Linked DNA regions of Lentimonas sp. CC4. The protein of the gene in region 3 interacts with the protein of the main gene of each other region in a pairwise test. Links are inferred from orthologs where the notes say so. Each region holds a gene or a part of one and is shown on either strand. Other genes may lie near its edges.

What was found.
Region 1: the proteins of secA (region 3) and GZZ87_RS14850 interact in binary tests that used the Escherichia coli proteins (3 or more experiments, as listed by UniProt). The link is inferred for Lentimonas sp. CC4 from one-to-one orthologs.
Region 2: the proteins of secA (region 3) and GZZ87_RS05690 interact in binary tests that used the Escherichia coli proteins (3 or more experiments, as listed by UniProt). The link is inferred for Lentimonas sp. CC4 from one-to-one orthologs.

What each region holds. Positions count from the first base shown.
Region 1 is NZ_CACVBO010000001.1:3,457,450-3,461,675, forward strand. The notes cover bases 887-3,846. They hold GZZ87_RS14850 (alkaline phosphatase), read right to left. Parts: upstream 3,092-3,846; coding sequence 1,682-3,091; downstream 887-1,681. Other genes in these bases: gatC (Asp-tRNA(Asn)/Glu-tRNA(Gln) amidotransferase subunit GatC), read right to left, coding at 887-908; GZZ87_RS14845 (response regulator), read left to right, coding at 1,133-1,531; msrB (peptide-methionine (R)-S-oxide reductase MsrB), read right to left, coding at 3,302-3,846. In the rest of the region: Asp-tRNA(Asn)/Glu-tRNA(Gln) amidotransferase subunit GatA, read right to left, coding at 1-481; more of gatC, read right to left, coding at 615-886; more of msrB, read right to left, coding at 3,847-3,928; GZZ87_RS14860 (hypothetical protein), read right to left, coding at 4,000-4,226.
Region 2 is NZ_CACVBO010000001.1:1,290,777-1,294,894, forward strand. What follows is about bases 1,267-4,118. They hold GZZ87_RS05690 (carbohydrate porin), read right to left. Parts: upstream 3,530-4,118; coding sequence 2,003-3,529; downstream 1,267-2,002. Other genes in these bases: GZZ87_RS05695 (hypothetical protein), read right to left, coding at 3,688-4,118. Outside these bases: GZZ87_RS05685 (S1C family serine protease), read left to right, coding at 1-813.
Region 3 is NZ_CACVBO010000001.1:996,237-1,001,047, reverse strand. What follows is about bases 904-4,448. They hold secA (preprotein translocase subunit SecA), read left to right. Parts: upstream 904-1,221; coding sequence 1,222-4,248; downstream 4,249-4,448. Other genes in these bases: GZZ87_RS04380 (DUF2157 domain-containing protein), read right to left, coding at 904-981. In the rest of the region: more of GZZ87_RS04380, read right to left, coding at 1-903; GZZ87_RS04370 (hypothetical protein), read right to left, coding at 4,748-4,811. UniProt on the Escherichia coli protein: Required for protein export, interacts with the SecYEG preprotein conducting channel.

The DNA.
Region 1 (4,226 bases), 2.5 Mb from region 3 along the record:
CGGCACTACCGCCGGAGGAGCCACCAGGGATGGTTTCGAGATCCCATGGGTTGGCGGTGGTTTGGTATGCAGAGTTCTCGGTCGAGGAACCCATCGCAAATTCGTCCATATTGAGGCGGCCCCAGATCACAGCGCCCGCTTCGCGTAGCTTAACGATACAAGTCGCGTCAAAGGGAGAGACGTAGTTCTCAAGCATCTTGGAAGCGCAACGTAGCGGCTGGTCCTTTACAGCGAGCGTGTCTTTGATGCCAATGGGGATACCATCGAGCGGCCCGAGAGCATTACCCGCAGCGCGGCGCTCGTCCGAGGCCTTGGCCTGAGCGAGTGCGTCTTCGGCGTCGGTGGAGAGAAAGGCTTTCACCTGGCCGTCGACGGCCGCGGTGCGGTCGATCACGGCTTGGGTGATGGCGACGGAAGTGGTCTCACCCGCGGCCAGCATGGCGGCGAGTTCGGAAATGGTTTTGAAATGGAGATCGGACATACCTGCGGTAATGGCGAATTGCTAATGAATGATGGCTAATGAAAAAATCTGAATCTTACTCGTGATCTTGATCTGAATCGGCCCACGGCTCTGCTGAGATTAGGAGTATGATTAAGATTATGAGTAAGAGGGTTTACTCGACGACTTTGGGAACCACGACTTGGTTGTCGCGTTGTTCGGGAGCCATTTTGGTGAGCACTTCGGGTGAGTAGGTCTCGCCGGGTTCGTCGCCTTCGCGCCAAACATTGAAGACACGGTGCGCGTGCGCCATAGGCTCGACGCCTTCGACATCGACGCCGTTGAGCTTATCAAAGTGGCCTAGGATGTCGTCGAGCTGAGAGCCGAGCTTGGCCTTCTCGTCGTCGGAAAGATCGAGTCGCGCGAGGTTAGCGACGTAGTCGATGTCAATATGTGGTGTTTCGGACATGATTTTATAAATATTAAAGGGCAGAAGGCTCTCGCAAAGGGTGAAAGACGCAAAGTTTTTTTGGCTTAAAACGGCCAAAAAGTGAAATTCGCCCACTTCAGCTGCCATAAAACCACTGCCGCTTTAACATTTACACATCTACCAATCATATTCTTACTATGAGGCTCTGATCAACGGCGTCCCTCACTCGCCAAGCCTGGAGCAAAATAGACCGATCTATCACAATGCACTCACGTGAAAGCCTCGCCCCATTTCATGTTCTCATCTGCGAAGATCGGGATGACAACCTATTGCTGGCTCAACTCTTGGTAAAATCCTTCGGGTGTGAGTGTTCCAGCGCAAGAGACGGGGCTGAAGCGGTCAATACCTGCCAAGAGACTAAGTTTGACGTCATCCTAATGGACTTAGCCATGCCGGTGATGTGCGGTCTCGAAGCCTCCAAAGCGATCCGAGCGTCCGAAAACCCCAACCAGCACACTCCAATTATCGCAGTGACTGCCGACATCAATCCGATCGTCAAATCAGCATGTGCCAATTTCGGCATCGAATACTATATCAGTAAGCCAATCAACAGTGACTCGCTCTATCGAGCCATGAGTGAACTGCATGCTCAAAAGTCATAGGCTCCTCAGACTCCGAGAAGCACCTCAGACTACACCAAACTCGGATCATCCACTCTAGCCCTTTCGATCCACACGTCGCCCCCAGCGTCGTAAAGCTAAAGCGCATGAGTCAGCACCACATGGATCTACTATTTGCGAACCGCTAGGCAATTACGGAGTCTTCAAATCCAACGCCTGCGTCATCACACCGAACAATTCGTTGTTATTGATAAAGGGCTTAATCCGATCCGATCCCGGTCCGAATGCAAATAGGTCCACACACTCGGATGTGTGGTTACTCGACGTCCAACCGACCGCGGTTTTCTGGAACAAGTCATCCTCCACGATGCCTGTCATAGCGCTAGACAGATAAGTCGTCTCTGGGTCATCCATTGTCGCTTGAATCGCATTCGCCTGCGCCTCAGTCGGAATGATCCCAGTGGCCTCGGTAAATACTTGAGGATCAAAACGTCCTGTTGCCTTAAACTGTTGCTCCAATGCCTCGAAGCTCGCGGTCATATCATTGATACGTTCCAGCGCGGGCCCACTATCAGCATACGCTTTACCAGCGCCATTGAGCTGACAACCACCAGTGCCGTGATCTGTCGTAATAATTAGCAAGGTGTCGGGATCATTATTCAAATACTCCAAGGCAATGGGGATGCAGTCATCAAACTCCAACAGTTCATGTAAAATGGCGGCAGGGTCATTACCATGCCCCGCGTGGTCCACGCGGCCGCCTTCGACTTGCAGCACAAAGCCATCCTTCGACTGGCTCAGGCTTTTCAGCGCAGCGCGAAACATCTGCGGCAAGCTCGGCACCTCAGCTAGCGCAGCATCATTCTGGCGATCAATCGCATAAGGAATGTGAGATTTCGAAAACAATCCGAGCAAGCGTGGAGTGCCTGCCTGCGCTGCCAACTCGGACTTGGTTTGCACAAACTGGTAGCCCTTCTTCTGGAAATCAGGCACCGTCGTCAGCGCTTTCTTGCCTTCAAAGAAACGCGATCCACCACCAAGTAACACATCAATCTCACGCTCGTTGTATTGCTGTGCGATCTCACTTTCCATGCCTCGCTTTTTGACGTTGGTCGCAAATCCAGCAGGTGTCGCATGTGTGATGCGGCAAGTAGTGACCAAGCCAGTGGCTTTGCCTGCGGCCTTCGCATAGGTGAAGAGTGGCGTCAAAGAGTTGCCATTCGCATCGGTATTAAGTGCGCCATTCATCACGCGTTGCCCACAGCCCCACGCACTGGCGGCGGCGGCGGAATCGGTAACCGGCGAACTCGCCGAAGCAGTGTCTTGCAAGGCACGCGTCAAACCGGCTTGCTCATACACTTGCATCCAATTGAGCGGTGCCTTGCGATTGCGCAAACTCCAATGATGTGCGAAGCCATACGTGCCAGTGCACATCCCATCGACGACTAGAAAGATTAGGTTCTTCGCCGTTGCCGTCTTCGGAGTTCGGAGACGAACACGTCCAGCAACAGAGGAGCTAGCTCCGAGTGTCGCAGCGACACCGCTGAGGCCGAGGCCTTTAATAAACTGACGACGATTCGACAACGGGAATGATTTCGACATGGCTCAAATCATTAATGGCAGATGCATGACGACGGAAGCCCGAAATCTAAAAATGCGCGCCATTTACCTCTTCAGTCTCAGCTCTTCAGTCTCAGCTCTCAAGTCTCAGCTCTCAAGTCTCAGCTCTCAAGTCTCAGCTCTCAAGTCTCAGCTCTCAAGCCTCAGCTCTCAAGCCTCAGCTCTCAGCTCTTCAGTCTCAGCTCTCAAGTCTCAGCCCTCTTCTTTATACCACGCTTCAACCAACTCTTTGATTGCCTCTGGCGACTCTGCCTCTTCGAAACTGAGAGATGCTGAATTGATGCAATACCGCAAACCAGTCGGCTCGGGACCATCGGGAAACACGTGCCCTTGATGTGAGCCACATACATCACAATGCACTTCAACACGGGTCATACCAAAGCTCACATCTTTCGTCTCACCGAGCGTGCGTTCATCGATCGGCTTGAAAAAGCTAGGCCACCCCGTGCCGGAATTAAATTTGGTCGTGCTACTAAAAAGCGGCGTATCACAACCGACACAACGATACAGGCCGGTTTTCTTATTATCGTGATAGGGATTATTAAATGGGGGTTCAGTGCCCTGCTTACGCGCGACATGATACTGGATATCCGTAAGGCGCTCTCGCCACTCGGCATCGGTGCGCAATACTGGGTAACGATCCCCGCTAAGATCTACATGCGAAGGCAGGCCGCAGGCACTGGCACATTCACTTAAGTTCACATCAGAAGATTCGGGAGAAGACGTATTATCAGCCATGGCAAATGTAATGAGAAGACTGCCCACTACAAGAGCGAGCACAGCATAGATGGATCGAGAGAAACGTGAGGCAAGGTTCATAGTGAATATGAGATGTCACTCACATAAAACTTATTCCAATAGAGTGCAAACCACTGAACGTGGATTATTCCCTAAAACAACAAATCATTCTCATCTGGATAGCGAATATCCGTCAGACTGCCATTGAATTTCTCCTCCAATACAGCCAACACCTTCGGCCCCAGTCGTTGAGCGGCTTGGGCCGGACTCATGAGCGGTTCTCCGGAGTGAACTACCACGGGCTTTTCTTTGCCTGTAGAAAACACACCCGCAGCTTCTTGTGCCAGTCGATCCGCTTCAGCATCCTGCCTCGCACGCT
Region 2 (4,118 bases), 300 kb from region 3 along the record:
CGCTTGGGGGCGATTGCCATTGCGATTGCGTGTCCGCTTGACTTTGAGCCTTCACCCTCGATGGGGCTAGTTACGGGGATGGATAAGAAGCTGGGCAATAAAGTGTTTCCGACTGCGTATATGCGCACCTCGATTTCAGTCGATGCGGGGCAGGGCGGTTGCCCGATCTTAGATATTAATGGGCAATTTCTCGGGATGTCGGTGGCATCGATTACGGAGCTGGATGCGTCCTATTGTTTACCAGTCGCTGCGTTGGCACGTGTGCGCGACGATCTTTTGTTTTCCGGGCATATCATTCATAGCTGGATGGGCTTTGAAGTGGGTGAATTGTTGGGCACGGATTCTGAGAATGCGGTGTATTTATCCTCTGTGGTGGAAGGCGCGCCCGCTGATGAAGCTGGTTTATTGAAAGGCGACCACTTGGTTTCGATTGCTGGACATCCGATTCATAATGTCTCCGATGTGCCGGGGGCTGTCTTCTTTATCAGAGCGAATCAATTTACTTCAATTGCGGTGATGCGTGGCGACGAGTTGATGGAGTTTTCCTTGAAGACGATTCCGCGTCCTGAGCAGATGCCAATTGTCGAAGCCTTAGAGGTGGAATTGGAAGAGTCGGTTGGGGGCGCACCAGCCGTTGGAGAGGTCGTGGCGCCTGCCGGTGAGCTGGAGACTGCTGCCACTGTAGAAGCGCCCAAGAGGGACTTGAGCGCTTTTTTTGATTGGACAGCCGGAGGCGAGCCAAAGGGCCAGAAGTTTAGCCGTGGTCCCAACTGGATGGATGAGCAGTCGCTGCGCAAGGGCTCGGACGATTAGTCTTCTGTGTTTGTGGGATCACTCACCCTATCAGGCCTAGCTTCGTTTGAGGTCATCAATAGGCATGTCGGAATGTCACGGACTTATACTGCCGTGCATTCACCTAGAGTCAGGAGTTAGAAGTTAGTCTTTGGTAATGAAGTGCTTGCGGCCGAGTTTGACGCCGCCAATTTGGCGAATCGGAGATTCTTCATAAAACACTGATATTCAGCTTCTGACTACTGTCTTCTAACTACTCTTTTAAGGATTAAGAAGTGTGATTGTTCCCATAGCACATTAGGGAGGGATGGCCTCCACGCTGAACTTTACTCATATTTTTGTATGTTCAAGTTGTCACGATGAACGCGGTTCTTTGGGCTCCTGCCCTGCGAAGCATCTCCTATATCTTTGTTCCTCACTTTTAACGTCAGTAGGATCGATGAGTGATGTGTTTTAACTCTCCTCCTGATTTAGGAGGAGTGGTGGGCTTGCCCGACCGAGGTGGTTTTCAGCACATTACCTGACAGATTCATGTATACTCACGCGCATCATGATTTGTGAAAAGTGCTATCTTGCTGTAGGGGCTTTGCTTGCGAAGCCCGCGCAAAGGCGACACGCATAGGAAGTTGTAAAACTTTAGCTGCCTTCGCGGGTGCCGCCCTTCGACAAGCTCTGGGCCTTGAGCCTGTCGAAACGGCAAGCAGCACCCCTACGCCAGATGCTTCGATTTCACAAATCACAATACTTGATGCGCGTGAGTATAATACCCTTTCTTAAAAGGTCTGGGCTGGTAGCGCAGGTCCGTCTCGAAGGCGCTACTGTCGAATGTCCCAGGTAGAGGCGGACGTCCAAGCCGCCGCACGCCTGAGTATGCAATGGCGCGCGGGGCGCACGGCGCTACCTCTAATTTAATGGCTCACGCCTTTCGAGAAACGGTATCAAAGCACTGCAAAGAACCCTTCCGTCTCGTCCGCCGAACCTCAGTCCACAACTAGCACGCGGGTCTAGCACGCGGGTCTAGCACGCGGGTCTAGCACGCTGTGGTCGGCGCAGGCGCAGTCCCTCAGTAAGCACTTCGGCCATTAAATCCAATCTGAAGAAAGCAAATGGTTTTCGCCACCTGTGCTGGAGGCTAAGTCCGCCTCTAAAGTTTTTCGTCAATGGGCGGTTAAGCCCATTGACGAAGGGTTCATACGTAGGGGGGTAAAGCTTACCACCATGATTCGACCTGCACGCCGTAGCTGATGCCGGAGGTATCTTTGTCGTAGGTAGTGCCGCCGATCTCACCTTTGTATGCGTTGGACCATGTGGCATAGGTGAAAAAGAGGCGGATCGCAGGACGCGAGAAGAAGCCGAAGTCCGGTGTGATTTGCGGCGCGATGGTGAACTTCATTAAGCCGCCGTCTTCGCCTCCTTGAAGTTCGGAGTAATCGTAGCCTGCTTCAAATGCGAGACTGTAGAGTTCGGTGAAGTCGTAAACTGGACGAACGCCGACAGAATACCAAGTGATGTCGGAGTCATTATCTAAGCCGAGGTCATCTTTTTGATAGATCGCGACTGCCTGCATGCTGAGCTTCTCGCTGAATGAATAATCGATCACGTCCATAATGCGTAGGCGTGATTGGTCATCGGCATCGTAGCTAGGATCGACGATTGTTTTAGTTGGATCTTTTGGATCCTCGATTGATATATTGCTAAGTCCACGGGCGAATGGGCTGAAGCTGTTAAAGTTGGTGGCGACACCAGTGCCATACTGAATGATTGCGGTATTCTTGCTGTTCTCGCCGAGTTCGTTCTCGAGCCAGAAACCGACTGCGTAGCCGTCGGCGCTATCATTAGTGCTGCCTCCATCGTCAAACTTGTAGTGCGCGTAGTTTAGCCAGAGGTTCCCCATGCCGATTCCGAGATCGATATCGTTGAGGCGCACGTCGAAGTTGTTCTTGTCCGTGTTTTCGAGGTCATCTGGGATGATCGTGTCGGTGCCAGTGAAGTCGTCGCTCGTGCCGCCGATCCATGCGATCGATCCTGTGGCGAAGCCTAGGTCGTAGTCTTCGATGCCGCCACCGTAGCCGCTCATGTCGAGCCAGTAAAAGTCGTTCATGTGCACGTCATGGCGCCGGTAGTAGCGTTGGCCGCCCCATACAGTGGCATCTGGTTGACCAGGTAGGACGTTTTTGGCGGTGACATATACTTGGCGTAGTGAAGTATTACTTTCAGTTTCAGTGCTTTTATCCTGGGTCGAATAGGCAAGCATGAGGTGTGTGCCGAAGACGGGTGAGTCGCTGTCATTGTCTTCATCGATATGAAAATAGGAGAAGCCTGTTTCGAGGTAGGTATCGCTTTCATTGCCGAGTCGATAAGCGGCGCCGGCGCCAGGTAGAATAAACTTCTCCTGTTCAGTGTGGTCTTTATCCTGGCCGTAGCCTGCGCGCATGTAACCATAGAAGCTGAACAAGTCGGGGTTGAACCCCGAGGTAAAGGCACCATTTGGTAAGCTTCGGACTTCTTGCACGTCCTGCTGGACGGTGGTGACTGTCTGGTGCACTTCGGTGACTGTCTGCTTCATTGACTTCTCGCGCTGCTCGATGGCTGCAAGTCGTGTTTCGACTTCACCGATCTTTGAGACGTAGAGCTCTTTGAGTGCTTCGAGCTCGTTCTTGAGTTGTTCGATCTCGGGGTCAGCGGCGAATGTTAGGTTCGCCAGAATGCAGAAGAGTAGGACGGATAATCGCTTCATTTTTCGAGGGTATGCTCGGATGGTTTGGGTAATCAGAATGGTTAGGAGCTTTATGGTGCCTAACTGAAACGAATGCAACCTAATGATGGGAAAAAGACAATACGGTGGTAATGTCTTTTTAAATCATGCTCCAGGATCGGGCCTGCGGCTGTGTGAGCTTATTTCGTTTCCGAGAGGTCTTTGACCTCATTCAGTAGCTTCATGTAGCCGCGGTGGCCGTTTTTGAGGACACGCCAGCCAGGTTTAACAGCGCCGTCGTTCATATGCTCCATGATATAGACTTCGCAGTGTAGTCGGTGGTTGCCATCATTGAGTGTCTCGACGCTGAGCTCTGGTTCAATGGTTGTGCTGTCAGTGTTAAAGGAGGTGCCGTAAAGGATGGTCGTCGCTTTAGAGCCATCTTTGGTGAAGCGCACCGTGTTGCCAGTATCCCTGACAACTTCAAAGCCTTCTTTTTGCGAGAAGACTTCGATCGCCGCTGCTTTGATGAGCGCAGTATCGCTACCGTTGATCTCTACGTAGGCGAAGCCATTTGGCTTGTCGTCGTTGAGACCAACTGTGGATGCGCACCCCGAGAGCAGGGCAGTGA
Region 3 (4,811 bases):
CGAGTCGCGGCGGAGGGCTTTGACTGCGGTGAGTCCCCATGCGATTGCTAGCCCTAGGACTAGGGCCGAGTCGCACCAGATGCCCCACTCTTGGTGGCCCCTGTAATGGCGCGTATAGTGCCAACCGATGTCATGCCAGACGTCATGCCAGGTGAAGATGTAGGTCAGCACGGTAATGCCCGCGAGTCCGACGGTGAGCAATGGATTGCGCCAGCCAGATTCGCTCGGGAAAAGTCGCAGGCCAAGCAGCCCTGACAGGCTGAGGAAGAACGCGTAAGCTACGATCCACATGCCTGGAATGGTGCGTTCGAGGACGATTCCTAGTGCAATCGGCAGCATGAGTATCAAGCCCCAGAGTGAGAGCAGACCGTCGTGGGCTTGTTGGCGAATGAGTCGGACGACATGCACCAGCGCAGGAATGAGTAGCAGCCAAAATCCGACAGCGTGCCCGTATTCGTCCTGAGCTACGCCGCTCCAGCTGCAAATCAGCGCGATATAAAACAAATACGCGCCGGTGGAGGGCAATAGGAACATGAGTGGCATCACTAGCAGTGCCCAGACAAGTAGAAACCCCGGAGTGTTGCTCGGCAGGTGATACGTTTGCCCGATCAGTGCGATGCAGGCTCCGACGGCTAAGCTATGAAAGATGCCTGCGGATTCGCGTAGCCCAGTGCCACCGCGTCGGAGCGCGAGCGCGCTGAGCGCTGCCCCGATGATGAGCGGGCAGAACGAGAGCACGGCTCGGGTGGGGCGAGATAGAGCCTCCCAGTTGTGCGCGAAGAGTAGAATAATGCCACCGCCGATCAGTAGCGCCCCGAGCACAGCGAAGGCGATGGTTGCCCAGTGCGTGCGGATTTCGAGCTGTGTGCTGTAGTAGTTCTCGAGCCGCTGCCGTGCGTCTGTAGAGAGAATGCCTTCGTCCTCCAGCGCGGGAAGCTCTTGGAGTAGCCATTGTCGATACTTTGACGGGATTTTTCGCATAGAGGCGGTAACTGCAATGACTGTCTAGCATTACGTAATTTATGCAACGTTCAATTCTGACCTGGATCGACTCAGCCTGCTCACCCTCATACATTTGTGGCCCTGTGTATATAGTGCAGGAAACACACTTGCCAGCGGGCAGGAGTTTCACCATTTTCTGACCTTTTTCGCGGTTTCGGTGTCCTCTGTGAGCTGTTGTCGCCAAAATTTTCATTCAGTAACCGTATATAATTAGATCTCATGATCTCAGCCATTCTCAAAAAGTTCTCCGGACGTCACTATAAGAAGTTCCTTAAAAAGTGTCAGCCAATTATTGAACGTATTAACGCATTTGAAGTTGAATACCAGTCGCTTACGGAAGAGCAGCTGCGCGCTAAGACTGCAGAGTTCATGAAGCGCCACCAAGATGGTGAGTCGCTCGATGATTTGTTGCCTGAAGCCTTTGCTACAGTGAAAAATGCGGCGCGCCGTATGTCTGGTAAAGAGTTTGACGTGTGTGATCACATGTTGCCTTGGAATATGGTGCACTACGATGTGCAGTTTATTGGCGGCATCGCGATTCACGAGAAGCATATTGCGGAAATGGCGACGGGTGAGGGTAAGACGCTCGTTTCGACCTGCCCATTGTATCTCAATGCACTCACAGGTCGCAACTGTCAGTTGGTGACGGTCAATGACTACCTTGCTCGTCGTGACTCCGAGTGGATGGGCCATCTCTTCCGCATGCTGGGGTTAACGGTCGGTTGTATTCAGAATAGTCAGCCGCCGCAGGTTCGTCGCGAGATGTATGACTGCAATATTACCTATGGCACCGCCTCGGAGTTTGGCTTCGATTACCTACGTGACAATGGTATGACCAGCAACAAGGAAGATCAGGTGCAACGTGATCACTATTTCTGTATTATTGACGAAGTTGACTCGATTCTCGTCGATGAAGCTCGCACGCCGTTGATCATTTCCGGGCCGATGCAGGATGATAATCCACTACCATTTGGTGAAATTAAGCCGACCATTCAGCAACTAGTCGCGAAGCAGCAGGCGTTCTGTAACCAACTGGTCGCCGAAGCAAAAGAGACCCTCGAAACCGAAGGTGCGGACGCAGATGCGAAGTATGCAGCCACCGCGAAGCTCTTTCAAGTGAAGCTTGGCATGCCGAAGAACAAGCAGTTTCACCGTCTTAACGAGGTGCCCGCGATCCGCCGCGCGATCGACAAGTTCGACCTCGAGATGAATAGCGATTTCAATAAGAAGGAGCGCTACGCCCTGAAGGAAGCGCTCTTCTACGTGATCGACGAGAAGAATCAGCAGGCCGACCTTACCGAGAATGGCCGTATGCTCATGAGCCCGGACGATCCAGATGCCTTTATGCTCCCGGATCTTCCAGAGATGTTTATCGAAATCGATAAGAACGAAAAGTTGGCGACACCAGAGGTGAAGCATGAGGCCAAGCTGGCCGCGGAGACCGTCTTCCAGCAAACTAGCGAGCGTATCCATTGCATCAGCCAGTTGCTTCGTGCTTACAGTCTCTATGACCGCGACAAGGAATACGTCGTGCAAGAGGGTAAGGTAAACATCGTCGACCAAAACACAGGCCGTGTGATGCCAGGTCGCCGCTGGTCGGATGGTCTGCACCAAGCGATCGAGTCGAAGGAAAATTGCACGATCGAGAAGGAGACAAAGACTTACGCGACCGTCACAATTCAGAATTACTTCCGTATGTATGAGAAGTTGTCTGGTATGACTGGCACCGCGGAAACTGAAGCTTCCGAGTTTCACGAAATTTATGGGCTTAAGGTGATGGTTATCCCAACTAACAAGCCGTGTATCCGCATCGATATGAACGACGTGATCTTTAAGACACGTCGTGAGAAGTTTAATGCAGTAATTAAAGAGGTCGAAGCAGCGCACAAGAAAGGGCAACCCGTCCTTGTGGGCACCGCATCGGTTGAAGCCTCTGAAGTATTGAGCCGTATGTTGAAGCGATCAAACATCGGGCACAGTGTGTTGAATGCAAAGTTTCACGCGCAGGAGGCTGAGATTGTCGCGAACGCTGGTCGTAAAGGCGGCGTGACGATCGCTACAAATATGGCGGGGCGCGGCACCGATATTAAACTGGCTGAAGGTGTGCCGGAGCTTGGCGGCTTGTTCGTCGTTGGCACCGAGCGTCACGAATCACGCCGTATTGACCGTCAGCTACGTGGCCGTTGCGCGCGTCAGGGTGATCCAGGTATGTCGAAATGCTTCGTGTCGCTGGAGGATGATCTCATGCGTTTGTTTGCAAATGCTGGACCGATTTCCCGTATCCTTGAGAAGTCAATGAGCGAAGGCGAAGAGCTGGAGCATCCGGCTTTGAACTGGTCGATTGAGAATGCGCAGAAGAAGGTGGAGCAGCAGAACTTCTCGATGCGTAAGCGTTTGCTACAATTCGACGATGTGCTCAACACACAGCGTGAAGTGATTTACGGTATCCGTAACGAAGCGATTCAGTCGGACACACCGCGTGACATCATTTATGAAATGATCGAAGAGGAGCTCGATATTCGCTTAGAAGGGATCGATGGGGATAAGGATGGTGAGGCAGTTGAGAACTTCCTGACTTGGTTGAATGCTTACTTCCCTGTCGCATTGAAGGCCGAAGAAATCGTGGACAAGGACTCAGAAGCGCAGCAGGCATTTATTCTGGAGCGCATCCAAGATGCATATAAGCAACGTGAAGAGTTTGAGTCGAAGGAAGCGCTTGTTGGACTGGAACGTTACATTGTGATTCGTTCGCTGGATCGCCGTTGGCAAGATCACTTGACCGAGATGGAAGAGCTTCGCCGTAGTGTGAACCTTCGCAGCTACGGTCAGAAAGATCCGCTAAGCGAATACAAGAGCGAGGCGTATGGCTTCTTCGAAGAGTTGATGAATAATGTCCGCACTGAGATTTGTAATGCCGTGTTCCGCACTGCGACCAATCAAGATGCGTTCCAAAACATGCTCGCTCGTATGTCGCAAACCGCTCAAGTCGCGGGTCCAGGAACCGGGCAACCGCAGGTTGGTGCACTCGCAGGCGCTGCTGCACAAGCACAGGCCGCTCAACCCGCTCAACCCGCGCCGCGTAAGCAAGTCGAGCTGCCCAAGGTGCAGCCGGTTCGCCGTGAATTGCCAAAGCTTGGTCGTAATGACACCGTCACTATCCGTAAGAACGGCGAGACGAAGGAGCTGAAATTCAAGAAGGCCGAGGCGATGATCCTCAACGACGGTTGGGATCTCGTGCAGAAGTAAGCGCACGAAGTATTCGTATTGTTTTATCAAAAAGCCACCGAGGTGATTTCACCTTGGTGGCTTTTTTTGGGCTCATCGTCGAAGACCGGGAGCGGACTCGTTGGGCAGTGAATCACTGAGATGGAACGAAGCCCAACTGTGTTGTGGCACGGGCTTCTCGAAGAGAGCCTGTGTTGTGCCGTAGAAGCGGCTTCTATACTCACGCGCAGCATGATTTGTGAAAAGCGCCTTCATGCTATTTCGCTATCTTGCTGTAGGGGCTTTGCTTGCGAAGACCGCGCAAAGGCCACACACATAGGAAGTTGTAAAACTTTAGCTGCCTTCGCGGGTGCCGCCCTTCGACAAGCTCTGGGCCTTGAGCCTGTCGAAACGGCAAGCAGCACCCCTACGCTAGATTCTTCAATTTCACCAATCACAATTTATCATGCGCGGCAGTATCGCCGCTTTGAGCGATGTTGCGCAAGCGCCTAGAAGGCGCTTCTACCCGAGCAGGTGCAGTCTACTTAAAGAGCTCATCCCAGACCATGTCTTCCATTGAGCCGCTGGTTTTTCCAGGCGCTTTG